Regions from separate parts of the Enterobacter asburiae genome, predicted to be linked through region 3. Evidence: predicted binding sites of a transcription regulator. Region 3 holds the regulator's gene; each other region holds the start of a gene.

Region 1 (3,100 bases), 1.3 Mb from region 3:
AGCCGGATGACCATTCAGCAGGCGATGCGCCAGCTGATCGTCGAAGGTCTGGTCTATACCCGTCAGGGGCAGGGCACGTTCATCCGCAAAAACTTTCTTCAGCTCTCGCAGTGGGATCTCTCCGGCAGCGACTACTTTGGTGCGACCAAAACCTGGGAACATCTGGGAACGGTGACCAGCCGGGTGGTGCATTTCGAGCTGCGCTTCCCGAACGACAAAGAGCAGGCGTCGCTGATGATTAACGCCGATGCGCCGATCTATGACTTCATTCGACTCCGTTTGCTGAACGGCGAACCGATGTCGCTGGATTCCACGGTGATGCCGATGAATCTGGTGCCGGGCCTGACGAAAAACCATCTTGAAGGTTCAGTGTTCCAGTACGTGCAGGAGACGCTGGCGTTGAAAATTATGGGGTCGTATCGGGTGGTGCGGGCGCTTAAACCCAACGCGCTGGACAGGGAGCATCTGGTCTGCGAGCAGACCGATCCCGTACTGGAAGTGGAGCAGGTGATTTATCTGGAGGATGGCACGCCGCTGGAGTATGCGCACTGCCACTATCGGTACGACCACGGCGGGATCGTGATCGTGAATAACGGATAAAAAAAAGCGGGCAACGAGGCCCGCTTTTTTAATGCTTCTTTATCAGTTCAAACGCACCGGCATACCGGAGCGGTTCTGCACGGCCTGGTCAACAATCGCCGTTTCTACGTCTGGCTGAGAAGTCACCGCCTGCACCGCGCTGTTCAGCGTAACAGGGACGATTTCGTTGTTGTTGATCTGGTCTTCGCTGGTGGACAGCGGGTTGTGCACTTCGATGTAGCGGCTGCCGTCTGGCTCAGAGGTCGCTTTCACCGGTTCGTTGATGAACTGCACGCGCGTACCGACCGGCACGTTTTCGAACAGGAACTTGATGTCGTCGTTACGCAGGCGCACGCAGCCGTGGCTTACGCGCAGGCCGATACCGAAGTTGGCGTTGGTGCCGTGGATAGCGTACAGGCGGCCAATGTACAGCGCGTACAGACCCATTGGGTTATCCGGGCCTGCCGGCACAACGGCTGGCAGCGGTTCGCCCGCAGCGATGTATTCCGCGTGCATTTTAGCGGTCGGCGTCCAGGTTGGGCCCGCTTTCTTACGCTCAACTTTGGTGGTCCAGTTCATCGGGGTGTCTTTACCCAGCTGGCCGATACCGATTGGCAGCACGATAACGGTGTTGGTGCCTTTCGGGTAGTAATACAGACGCATTTCGGCGCTGTTAATCACGATACCTTCATGAACGGTATCCGGCAGGATCAGCTGCTGAGGGATATTCAGCACGGTACCCGCTTTCGGCAGATACGGGTCAACGCCCGGGTTCGCTTCCAGCATGTTAGACAGGCCCAGCTGGTACTGCGCAGCGAAATACTCCAGTGGCTGAGAGTTACCTTCTGGTACCGTCACAACCTGGTTCTGGCCTACCAGACGGCTACCGTCTGTTGGCAGGGGATACGTCACCGCAGACGCGGTCTTACAAAAACCTACTACGGCTAACGCCGCCGCAAAAAGCGTTGTTAATTTCATGTTCATGTTGTGCGAGGTATCTAAGCCATTCTGGCGATGAGTTGATAAGTCTGAATCTGTGATGGGAGCGCATTATATGTGCATTCCCGCTTACAGGGAATTCAGATGTGTACGAAATCACATTTTTTTCGATTTTGTTAAAGTTTAGTGGATTGCCGCAACACGGGATCTCAATTCGGAATTGTGGCATAATGCCGTGTTTATCACACTTTTCGCAGGAATCTCCCCGTGTTAGTTACCAGCAACGTCACTATGCAGTTTGGCAGTAAGCCGCTGTTCGAAAACATTTCCGTCAAATTTGGCGGCGGCAACCGTTACGGCCTGATTGGTGCCAACGGTAGCGGAAAATCCACCTTTATGAAGATCCTCGGCGGTGACCTGGAGCCGACGCTCGGCAACGTATCGCTCGACCCTAACGAGCGTATCGGTAAGCTGCGTCAGGATCAGTTCGCCTTCGAAGAGTTCACCGTGCTTGACACCGTGATCATGGGGCATGGGGAACTGTGGGAAGTGAAGCAGGAGCGCGATCGCATCTACGCGCTGGCAGAAATGAGCGAAGAAGACGGCTATAAAGTGGCCGAGCTGGAAACGCAGTACGGCGAGATGGACGGCTACTCTGCGGAAGCGCGCGCGGGCGAGCTGCTGCTGGGCGTGGGCATTCCGGTTGAACAGCATTACGGCCCGATGAGCGAAGTTGCACCAGGCTGGAAGCTGCGCGTGCTGCTGGCACAGGCGCTGTTCTCTAACCCGGACATCCTGCTGCTCGACGAACCGACGAACAACCTGGACATCGACACCATCCGCTGGCTGGAGCAGACGCTGAACGATCGCGACAGCACCATGATCATCATCTCGCACGACCGTCACTTCCTGAACATGGTCTGTACGCACATGGCGGATCTGGACTACGGCGAGCTGCGCGTTTACCCGGGCAACTACGACGAATACATGACGGCGGCCACCCAGGCGCGTGAACGTCTGCTGGCGGATAACGCCAAGAAGAAAGCGCAGATTGCTGACCTGCAGTCCTTCGTCAGCCGCTTTAGCGCTAACGCCTCTAAGTCGCGTCAGGCGACCTCGCGTGCGCGTCAGATCGACAAAATCAAGCTGGACGAAGTCAAAGCCTCCAGCCGTCAGAACCCGTTCATCCGCTTCGAGCAGGACAAGAAACTGTTCCGTAACGCGCTGGAAGTGGAAGCTCTTGAAAAAGGCTTTGAGAACGGCCCGCTGTTTAAAAAATTCAACCTGCTGCTGGAAGTGGGCGAGAAGATTGCCATCCTCGGTGCCAACGGCGTGGGTAAATCCACCATGCTGAAAACCCTGGTGGGCGAACTGCAGCCGGACAACGGCACCGTGAAGTGGTCTGAAAACGCGCAGATTGGCTACTACGCGCAAGACCATGAGTACGAGTTCGAAAACGACCTCACCGTCTTCGACTGGATGAGCCAGTGGAAGCAGGAAGGCGACGACGAGCAGGCGGTGCGCAGCATTCTGGGTCGTCTGCTGTTCAGCCAGGACGACATCAAAAAACCGGCTAAGGTGC
Region 2 (3,100 bases), 1.4 Mb from region 3:
AATAAAAACCCCGCAGGGACGCTGCGGGGGTGAAAAACAGCAAATTAACCGTGACGACGTTCGAAGTCGATCATGAAATCCGTCAGGGCTTTAACGCCTTCCAGCGGCATCGCGTTATAGATGGAGGCACGCATGCCGCCAACGACACGGTGGCCTTTGAGCGCATGCAGACCTGCCGCGAAGGACTCTTCCAGGAACACTTTGTCCAGGCTGCTGTCCGCCAGCTGGAACGGCACGTTCATGCGGGAACGGTTAGCGTTCGCCACATCGTTGCGGTAGAAATCGCTCTTGTCGATCACGCCATACAGCAGTTCAGCTTTCTGCTGATTGACCTTGTCCATCTGCGCCACGCCGCCGTTTTGCTTCAGCCATTTGAAGACCAGGCCGGAGAGATACCAGGCAAACGTTGGTGGGGTGTTGAACATAGAGTCGTTATCGTTCAGCACGGTGTAATCGAGAATCGACGGGCAGGATTTATGCGCTTTACCCAGCAGGTCTTCACGCACGACGACGATAGTCAAACCGGCCGGACCGATATTTTTCTGCGCGCCCGCATAGATAACGCCGTAGCGGCTGACATCAATTGGCGCAGACAGAATGGTGGAGGAGAAGTCGGCGGCAACCACGACATCGCTGCCGAAGTTTGGCGTCTCGTCGATGGCAATCCCGTCAATGGTTTCGTTCGGGCAGTAGTGCAGATACGCTGCGTTATCGGAAAGCTGCCACTCGCTCATTGGCTTCACGGCGCGCAGACCGTCAACGGTCACTTTGGCGTCGATAACATTCGGCGTGCAGTATTTATGCGCTTCTTTAACGGCGCTTGCCGCCCAGTAACCCGCGTCAACGTAGTCAGCCGTCGTTTTGTCACCGAGAATATTCAGCGGAACGCCTGCAAACTGGCCGCGTCCACCGCCGTGGCAGAACAATACTTTGTAGTTCGAGGGAATATTCAGCAGATCGCGAAAATCCTTTTCTGCCTCTTCCGCCACCTGAATAAACTCTTTACCACGGTGGCTGATTTCCATCACCGACGTACCGAGACCGTTCCAGTCACAAAGTTCCTGTTGAGCCTGTTTAAGCACGTCTGCCGGTAACATTGCCGGACCTGAACTGAAATTAAAGACTTGAGCCATTTCCCCTCACCACGCTAAAAGCCATAAGTTATAACTGTGGATATCGGTTTTATCATTCAGTGACACGCGCCGCAATGTCTAAAACTTATGACCCGTGAAATGTGGCCCGCATCACACAAAACAATCTGCCGCCTCGCTAAGACAAAACCGACAAAATGGCTGTCAGGTGATACGTTTGGCCCGGCTAACCTTCGTCCATTCCGGATTTGCACAGCGGGGGCATAATTGGCGATCCCCCGGCTGCATCGCGACTACATGGCTACATCTTACGCATGCATACTCGCCTGATTCCGGTACCGTTCTGAAACGCTCAATGAGCGTATCCGGCAGGATACACAGTCCCGGCTTCACCTCGTCGTCAGAATAGTAATAGACGCTGATTTGCCCGTTAGTTTCCATGATCGCCAGACGCACCTGCCCGAGCTGTTCAACGCTGTTCAGGCGTAGCTCCATAAAGAACTCAAACTCGGTCATATTAGCGCTTTGTACATTTTCCCAGGCCAGCTGTCCGTCCTCGACGATAACGACCGGCTTCCCTTCAAGCAGATCTTCCAGCTTTTCGCTTTTCGACATCAGCCACATGACAAGACGGTAAAGTAGCGCCAGTGAGACAAAAACGATAAACACCGGCACCATCGGCACGTCGTCATAAAAGGCGACGTCCCCCGCCGCAGACCCCAGCGTCAGGATGATCAACACCTCAAAGAGCGACATCTGCCGCACGCCGCGGCGGCCGGTGATTTTTAGAAACAGGAAGACGAGTACGAAGGTATACAGGCTGCGCAGCGCCACTTCGCCCAGAAATTCAGGAGGAACTTTATCAAACGCCATCCGCTGGAGATCAAATGCTTTCATTTTTCTATGCCTTAACAGTCAGTTACTGCCACTAAGCATAGCCCAGCCTTTTATTTTCGCCGAAGATAGCACCCGTCACGCAAAACCCGTATCATTGCGCGCTTTACGTACGATAAAAGTGAACGCCATGACTCAAACGTTTATCCCCGGCAAAGACGCCGCTCTGGAAGATTCCATCGCTCGCTTCCAGCAGAAACTGACCGACCTGGGTTTTAACATCGAAGAAGCCTCCTGGCTCAATCCGGTGCCTCATGTCTGGTCCGTGCATATTCGCGATAAAGACTGTGCCCTGTGCTTTACCAACGGTAAAGGCGCGACAAAAAAAGCGGCACTGGCCTCTGCGCTGGGTGAGTATTTTGAGCGTCTGTCCACCAACTATTTCTTCGCAGACTTCTGGCTGGGCGAGAACATCGCTAACGGTCCGTTCGTTCACTATCCAAATGAAAAATGGTTCCCGCTGACCGAAGATGACGAGCTGCCGGAAGGTATTCTCGACGCGCGCCTGCGTGCCTTCTACGATCCAGACAGCGAACTGACCGCCAGCATGCTGATCGATCTCCAGTCCGGTAACGAGGATCGCGGTATCTGCGCCCTGCCGTTCACCCGTCAGTCTGACGAGCAGACCGTGTATATCCCGATGAACATCGTCGGCAACCTGTATGTGTCCAACGGTATGTCCGCCGGTAACACCCGCAATGAAGCGCGCGTGCAGGGCCTGTCTGAAGTCTTTGAACGCCACATTAAAAACCGCATCATCGCTGAATCCATCAGCCTGCCAGAAATTCCGGCAGACGTGCTGGCGCGCTACCCGGGCGTAGTAGAGTCCATCGCTAAGCTGGAAGCAGAAGGTTTCCCAATCTTTGCCTATGACGGCTCGCTGGGCGGCAAGTACCCGGTTATCTGCGTGGTGCTGTTTAACCCGGCCAACGGTACCTGCTTCGCCTCATTCGGCGCGCACCCTGACTTCGGCGTGGCGCTGGAGCGTACCGTTACCGAGCTGCTGCAGGGCCGTAGCCTGAAAGATCTCGACGTCTTCACTCCGCCAACGTTTGACGATGAAGAAGTGGCCGAGCATACCAACCTTGAAACCCACTTCATTGACTCCAGCGGTT
Region 3 (3,100 bases):
CGCACCCATATCAACTTCCAGCGCGTGCCGACGGTGGACACCTCCAACCCGTTCGCGGCCAAAAGCATCCCGTCGCTGGATGAAAGCTTTGTAGTGATCCATTTCCGCAATCTCGACGGCATTGATTACCCCTGGCTGCTGGCCATGCTGCAGGGCTCTTTTATTTCGCACATGAATACGTTAGTGGTGCCGGGCGGAAAAATGGGGCTGGCGATGGAGCTCATCATGACGCCGTTGGTGGAGCGACTGATGGAAGGGAAACAGATCGCGTGAGCATGTTCCCTCTCCCAGTGGGAGAGGGTTAGGGTGAGGGCATCAACACGCACGATGCCCCATCAATCACGCCTCGATCACTTCATACGAATGCGTGATTTTTACCGCTTTCTCCAGCATTAACGCCACCGAGCAGTACTTCTCCGCAGACAGGTCAACCGCACGCGAGACCGCCGCGTCTTTCAGCTCTTTACCGGTGACCACAAAGTGCAGGTTAATATGGGTGAACAGGCGTGGCGCCTCTTCGCGACGTTCTGACGTGAGTTTGACTTCACAATCCGTCACGTCATGACGTCCTTTTTGCAGAATCGATACCACATCAATTGCGCTGCATCCGCCTGCCGCCATCAGCACCATTTCCATTGGGCTGGGTGCTTTATCGCCGGAGTTACCGTCCATCAAAATCTGGTGTCCTGACGCGGACTCGCCCAGGAACGTTAAACCTTCAACCCATTTCACGCGCGCTTGCATATTCTTAAACTCCAACGTTGCATTTTTGGTGACAGATTACGCGTGCGTTACATTTCTCGCAATGGAAGGCGACCTGCATCATGCTGAAGCGAGACACCAGGAGACACGCGGCGAAAGCTATGCTAAAACACTCAGGATGCTACAGTAATACATTGACGTTACACGTGTATGCAGAGGACATCAAACTTTACTGGCTGCGAAACGTTACGGTAGCCGACTTCCCAGGGTATGGGTAAGAATTCGATTGCAACCCCAGAGTCCGGATGCATCTGATGACTCTGGTGACAGCTTATAACAGAGGATAACAGCGCATGGTGCTTGGCAAACCGCAAACAGACCCGACTCTCGAATGGTTCTTGTCTCATTGCCACATTCATAAGTACCCATCAAAGAGCACGCTGATTCACCAGGGTGAAAAAGCGGAAACGTTGTATTACATCGTTAAAGGCTCGGTGGCAGTGCTGATCAAAGATGAAGAAGGGAAAGAGATGATCCTTTCTTATCTGAACCAGGGCGATTTCATCGGTGAACTGGGCCTGTTTGAAGAGGGCCAGGAACGTAGCGCCTGGGTTCGTGCAAAGACAGCATGTGAAGTGGCTGAAATTTCTTACAAGAAGTTCCGTCAGCTGATTCAGGTTAACCCTGACATCCTGATGCGTCTTTCTTCCCAAATGGCGCGCCGTCTGCAGGTTACGTCAGAGAAAGTGGGTAACCTCGCCTTCCTGGACGTTACCGGCCGTATCGCACAAACCCTGTTGAACCTGGCGAAACAGCCAGACGCCATGACCCACCCGGACGGCATGCAAATTAAAATTACCCGTCAGGAAATTGGTCAGATCGTCGGTTGCTCCCGTGAAACAGTGGGCCGTATCCTGAAAATGCTGGAAGATCAAAACCTGATCTCCGCCCACGGTAAAACCATCGTGGTTTACGGAACGCGTTAATTCCGCTTAAACGGCGTGCCATCGCAAGGTGTCACGCCGTTTTTGTCTCTACTCCCCATGTGGCGCAGGCTGATCTATCACCCGGAAGTTAACTACGCACTGCGACAAACGCTGGTGTTGTGTCTTCCTGTGGCCATAGGCCTGATCCTCGGACATCTTCAGCAAGGCCTGCTGTTTTCCCTCGTGCCCGCCTGCTGCAACATCGCCGGTCTGGACACGCCGCATAAGCGCTTTTTCAAACGCCTGATTATCGGTGGCTGCCTGTTTGCCGGCTGTAGCCTCGCCGTACAACTTCTGCTTGCCCGGGATATCCCGCTGCCGCTGATCCTGACCGTGCTGGCGATGACCCTCGGCGTCACGGCGGAAATCAGTTCGCTGCACGCCCGCCTGCTTCCCGCCTCGCTGATTGCGGCCATTTTCACGCTGAGCCTTGCAGGGAATATGCCGGTGTGGGAGCCACTGCTGATTTACGCCCTGGGGACATTATGGTACGGGCTGTTTAACTGGTTTTGGTTCTGGCTGTGGCGCGAACAGCCGCTGCGTGAATCCCTGAGCCTGCTCTATGTGCAGCTTGCGGATTACTGCGAGGCCAAATACACCCTGCTCACCCAGCATACCGATCCGGAAAAATCCTTACCGCCGCTGCTGACGCGCCAGCAGAAGGTGGTGGATCTCATAAGCCAGTGCTATCAGCAGCTGCATATGCTCGCCGCCAACAAGAACCACGAATACAAGCGGCTGCTGCGCACCTTCCAGGTCGGGCTGGATCTGCAGGAGCATATCTCCGTTAGCCTTCACCACCCGCAGGAGGTGCAAAAGCTGGTCGAGCGCAGCCACGCCGAAGCGGTGATCCGCTGGAACGCGCAGACCGTGTCCGCACGCCTGCGGGTGCTGGCCGATGATATTCTCTATCACCGCTACCCGACGCGCTTTAACATGGATAAGCAGCTGGGCGCGCTGGAGAAAATCGCCCGTCAGCATCCGGATAACCCCGTCGGCCAGTTTGCCGCCTGGCACTTCAGCCGTATCGCCCGCGTGTTGCGCACGCAGCGCCCGCTTTATCCCCGCGACCTGATGGCGGATAAGCAGAAACGGCTTCCGCTATTGCCCGCGCTCAAAAGCTATCTTTCTCTTAAATCGTCCGCCCTGCGCAACGCCGCAAGGATTAGCGTGATGCTCAGTACCGCCAGCCTGATGGGTATGGCGCTGCACCTGCCGAAACCCTACTGGATCTTAATGACCGTGCTGTTTGTCACCCAGAACGGCTACGGCGCCACGCGGGTGCGTATTCTGCATCGGGCTGGCGGAACGATGGCCGGGCTGATCATCGCGGGCGTGACGCTGCACTTCCACGTGCCGGAAGGCTATACCCTGGCAGGCATGCTGGCGGTTACGCTGGTGAGCTACCTGAT
Region 4 (3,100 bases), 880 kb from region 3:
CGGAGGAGAGCAGGCCAACGAAGATCGGGAACGACCAGTCGGCATACCAAAAACCTTTATTCTGTTCCATGTAGAGGCTCCTGTTATTTACCGCTGAGCGAGTTGTGGATCATGTCGAGCCAGTTCGGCACGGTCAGATGGAAGGATTCGATCATCTTCATGTCGAAGCCGCGGAAGAAGCCGCTCAGCACGAAGAGCAGGACGATCGCCGCCATCATCACTTTGGTGACGTGGTTCCAGCCGCTCTCTTCCACACCTTTCCCGATCAGGATCCCCAGCACCAGGCCCGGTACGGCGTTGCCCATGATCAGCTGCGCCGCGCCGCCAAAGATGGTGGCCCAGAAGCCCGATTTTTTACCCGCGTCGATGGCCGCCAGCCAGAAGATCACCGGCATCACGGTGTTCACCAGCAGGTTTGCCGCAGGCACCAGCACTTTGACGGCGGTGACCTGAAGCGCTGCCGGAACGGAGGAGGCGGTCAGGTTCAGGAAGGTGACGACGAGCATGCCGATCACGCCGCAGGCAATCGCCATTTTGCGCGGGTCGTGCAGCGTTTCGCCGACGTTACGGTTTTTGATCATCAGTGCAGCAGCACCCCAGTTCGGGATGATGCGGTGGTCAACGTCCTGTGTGAAGGCACCTGCGGCCACGGAAGAGGCCCAGGCGTTAAAGAAGAAACCTAACCCAAAGGAGAAGTGGGACGCCGGATCCCCTTCACAGGAGTTCAGCTCCCCCAACGTACGAAACGCGCCCATACCCTGAGTGGTAGGCGCATGAAACATGCGTGCAGCCCCGGCTCCGACACCGACGCCAACCAGGCCGCCAATGATGAGCGATTTTATTAATATAATTAAGAACATCAGTCTGCCCTTTTATGAATAATCAGCGTTGCGTGACGAAATCCACCTGGTCAAGATTGATAGCGGTCACGTTGACGGTCACATCCAGCTCCACGCTGTAGGTGCGTCTTTCCCGGCGCAGAAAGAAGAACAGAAACGCTTCTTTTCGCACCGCTTCTTGCGCCTGAACGACCTGCACATCCTGTGGCTCAATACGCAGTAAGATATGCGGTGAGGCTTTCATCACCGCGGCCTGAACGTGGTTGAGCGCGTCGGCAAAGGCGCGCGCTTTGGCGTCGCCTTTTCCCTTCACTCTCACCGTGGTTGTGAACTGTTCTTTCATGCTTATGCGCCGTATTTCTTCTGCCACGCCTGTACCAGACGCTCGCCCAGCTCTTCTTTATCCATAAAGCCAAAGCCCAGCACGTTGCAGCCTTCGTTGATGGCGGTCACGCCTTCTTCCACGGAACGCATGCCGTATTTGGCCTTGTAGCCATATTTGGTTTGGGCAGTGATGGCACCCGCGCCGCCGCTGCCGCAGAAGGAGATGCCGAAGGTGGCGTTTTCCGCCTTCATCATGTCGCCGAGCTTCATGTCCGCCGCCATGCCCGGCACAACCACCGCGCGTCCACCTGCTTTTTCCACACCGGCAGCCACTTTCTGACCTTTACCCAGGCGATCGCCAATCACGACTGTAATCTGTTCCATGTGTTGCTCCTTAAAGGTTGTCTTTCGCGACTTCAAAGTGAACGGAGAGCAGCCAGGCTTCTTCATCAGGAAGATTGCCAAACTGCGCGACCACTTCACGGGCGAGCCGCATTGAATCCGGTGAAATTTCGTCAAACAGCTCTGCTTCAACCTCCGGCAGCGGCTCGCCGGTCACGGACCGGTGCGCCATTGCGCGCACGTGTGAGGTGAGCATCTGCTCCTGTACCGCATTGGGGATGATGTTGTTCCGGGCCAGCAGGGCATAAACCTGCTGCAGCATGGTGTTCGCGAGCTGTTCTGTTTGCTCCGCCTGTTCCCCAACGTCGTTCATTACCGCTCCGTTAATCACTGGTCTTACCCCGTTAATGGCTCTGGAATAAAACTAACGTTGGGGGGGAATTGTTTGTAGCGAGTTGTTTTCCACTTCGAAGTGGAAAGGCGAGCCGCAGCAGTGATCTGTGCCACATAAATGCGGTGAATCTGAATTAATCCCGGTATTTGCGTGATGAATATCACGTATTCCAGCGGCAAAATGCGCGCCGGGGAAACGAAACGTTCAGGCGTGGTGACGCAAAAATGTGATGGCGATAGGGTTTACTTATTACCGCGTAAAAAAAACGGGAGCCACTGGCCCCCGCTGGTTGTTTGTCAGATGCGCGATCGGTTAACGGTATTTCTTGTGATAGGTGTTACGGGTCGTCACAAACTGCTCGGCCGCCGCCTGGGCTTCCTTCACTTTGCCTTCGTTAGCCAGCTTCAGCGCGCCGTCGATCTGGCCGACCAGCACGTCAAAGCCGTGGCGGTAGTCTTTCATCTCTGCGCTGTCTGCCGCTTTGCTTTCCAGCTTCGGAGGCGTCGCTTTTTGTGCGTCCAGCGCCGCTTCACGCATTTTGGTCAGCGCGTCTTTCATTTCAGCCGCATTGTCGGTTTTCTGCACCACCTTCAGGTTTTGACCGAGGATGCCCATGTCGTCTTCAAGATCGGCAGCAAACGCAGAAGAGCCAAGAACCAGCGTTGAAGCCGCGACGATCGCTAACAGATGTTTACGCATTGCTCACTTCCTTTTTTATTATTAAAACGCCTTTACGGGTATTACTGACCGGCGATTTTCATTTCCGGCAGAAGTACAGAACCACACTGTATATTGCTACGTGTTTCAATATCGTTACCGACCGTAACGATATTCCGCCACATGTCCTTCAGGTTGCCGGCAATCGTAATCTCGCTTACCGGATACTGGATTTCGCCGTTTTCCACCCAGAAGCCCGCCGCGCCGCGCGAGTAGTCGCCGGTGATGCCGCTTACGCCCTGCCCCATCAGCTCGGTGACCACCAGCCCGGTGCCCATCTCTTTCAGCATCTGCTCAAAGTTCAGGCCCTGTCCGGCAATGCGCCAGTTGTGGATGCCGCCAGCGTGTCCGGTGCTTTTCAGCCCCAGCTTGCGCGCGGAGTAGTTGGTCAGCAGCCACTGCGTCAGAATACCGTCTTTGATGATATCGCGACGTTCGGTGCGCACGCCTTCGCTGTCGAACGGCGTGGAGGCCAGCCCTTTCA

What was found. The regulator CRP, encoded in region 3, controls carbon source genes, mostly activating them, when cyclic AMP is high. The targets are predictions, from matches to a motif close to ATGTGANNNNNNTCACAT.
Region 1: the regulator CRP is predicted to act here: its motif matches at 1,663-1,680, upstream of ldtB (L,D-transpeptidase).
Region 2: the regulator CRP is predicted to act here: its motif matches at 1,233-1,250, upstream of serC (3-phosphoserine/phosphohydroxythreonine transaminase).
Region 4: the regulator CRP is predicted to act here: its motif matches at 1,997-2,014, upstream of ACJ69_RS14710 (glycine dehydrogenase).

What each region holds. Positions count from the first base shown of each region.
Region 1 is NZ_CP011863.1:541,602-544,701, forward strand. It holds gene ACJ69_RS02710 (GntR family transcriptional regulator) at 1-600, shown strand, start outside; gene ldtB (L,D-transpeptidase) at 643-1,563, opposite strand; gene ACJ69_RS02720 (ABC-F family ATPase) at 1,786-3,100, shown strand, end outside.
Region 2 is NZ_CP011863.1:653,807-656,906, reverse strand. It holds gene serC (3-phosphoserine/phosphohydroxythreonine transaminase) at 45-1,133, opposite strand; gene ACJ69_RS03210 (DUF421 domain-containing protein) at 1,296-1,988, opposite strand; gene ycaO (30S ribosomal protein S12 methylthiotransferase accessory factor YcaO) at 2,116-3,100, shown strand, end outside.
Region 3 is NZ_CP011863.1:3,924,093-3,927,192, reverse strand. It holds gene ACJ69_RS18900 (phosphoribulokinase) at 1-273, shown strand, start outside; gene ACJ69_RS18895 (OsmC family protein) at 340-744, opposite strand; gene crp (cAMP-activated global transcriptional regulator CRP) at 1,056-1,688, shown strand; gene ACJ69_RS18885 (YccS/YhfK family putative transporter) at 1,746-3,100, shown strand, end outside.
Region 4 is NZ_CP011863.1:3,046,228-3,049,327, forward strand. It holds gene ACJ69_RS14690 (DUF4310 family protein) at 1-70, opposite strand, end outside; gene ACJ69_RS14695 (DUF4311 domain-containing protein) at 84-860, opposite strand; gene ACJ69_RS14700 (DUF4312 family protein) at 883-1,182, opposite strand; gene ACJ69_RS14705 (SFCGS family glycine-rich protein) at 1,185-1,547, opposite strand; gene ACJ69_RS14710 (glycine dehydrogenase) at 1,558-1,896, opposite strand; gene cybC (cytochrome b562) at 2,212-2,598, opposite strand; gene pmbA (metalloprotease PmbA) at 2,640-3,100, opposite strand, start outside.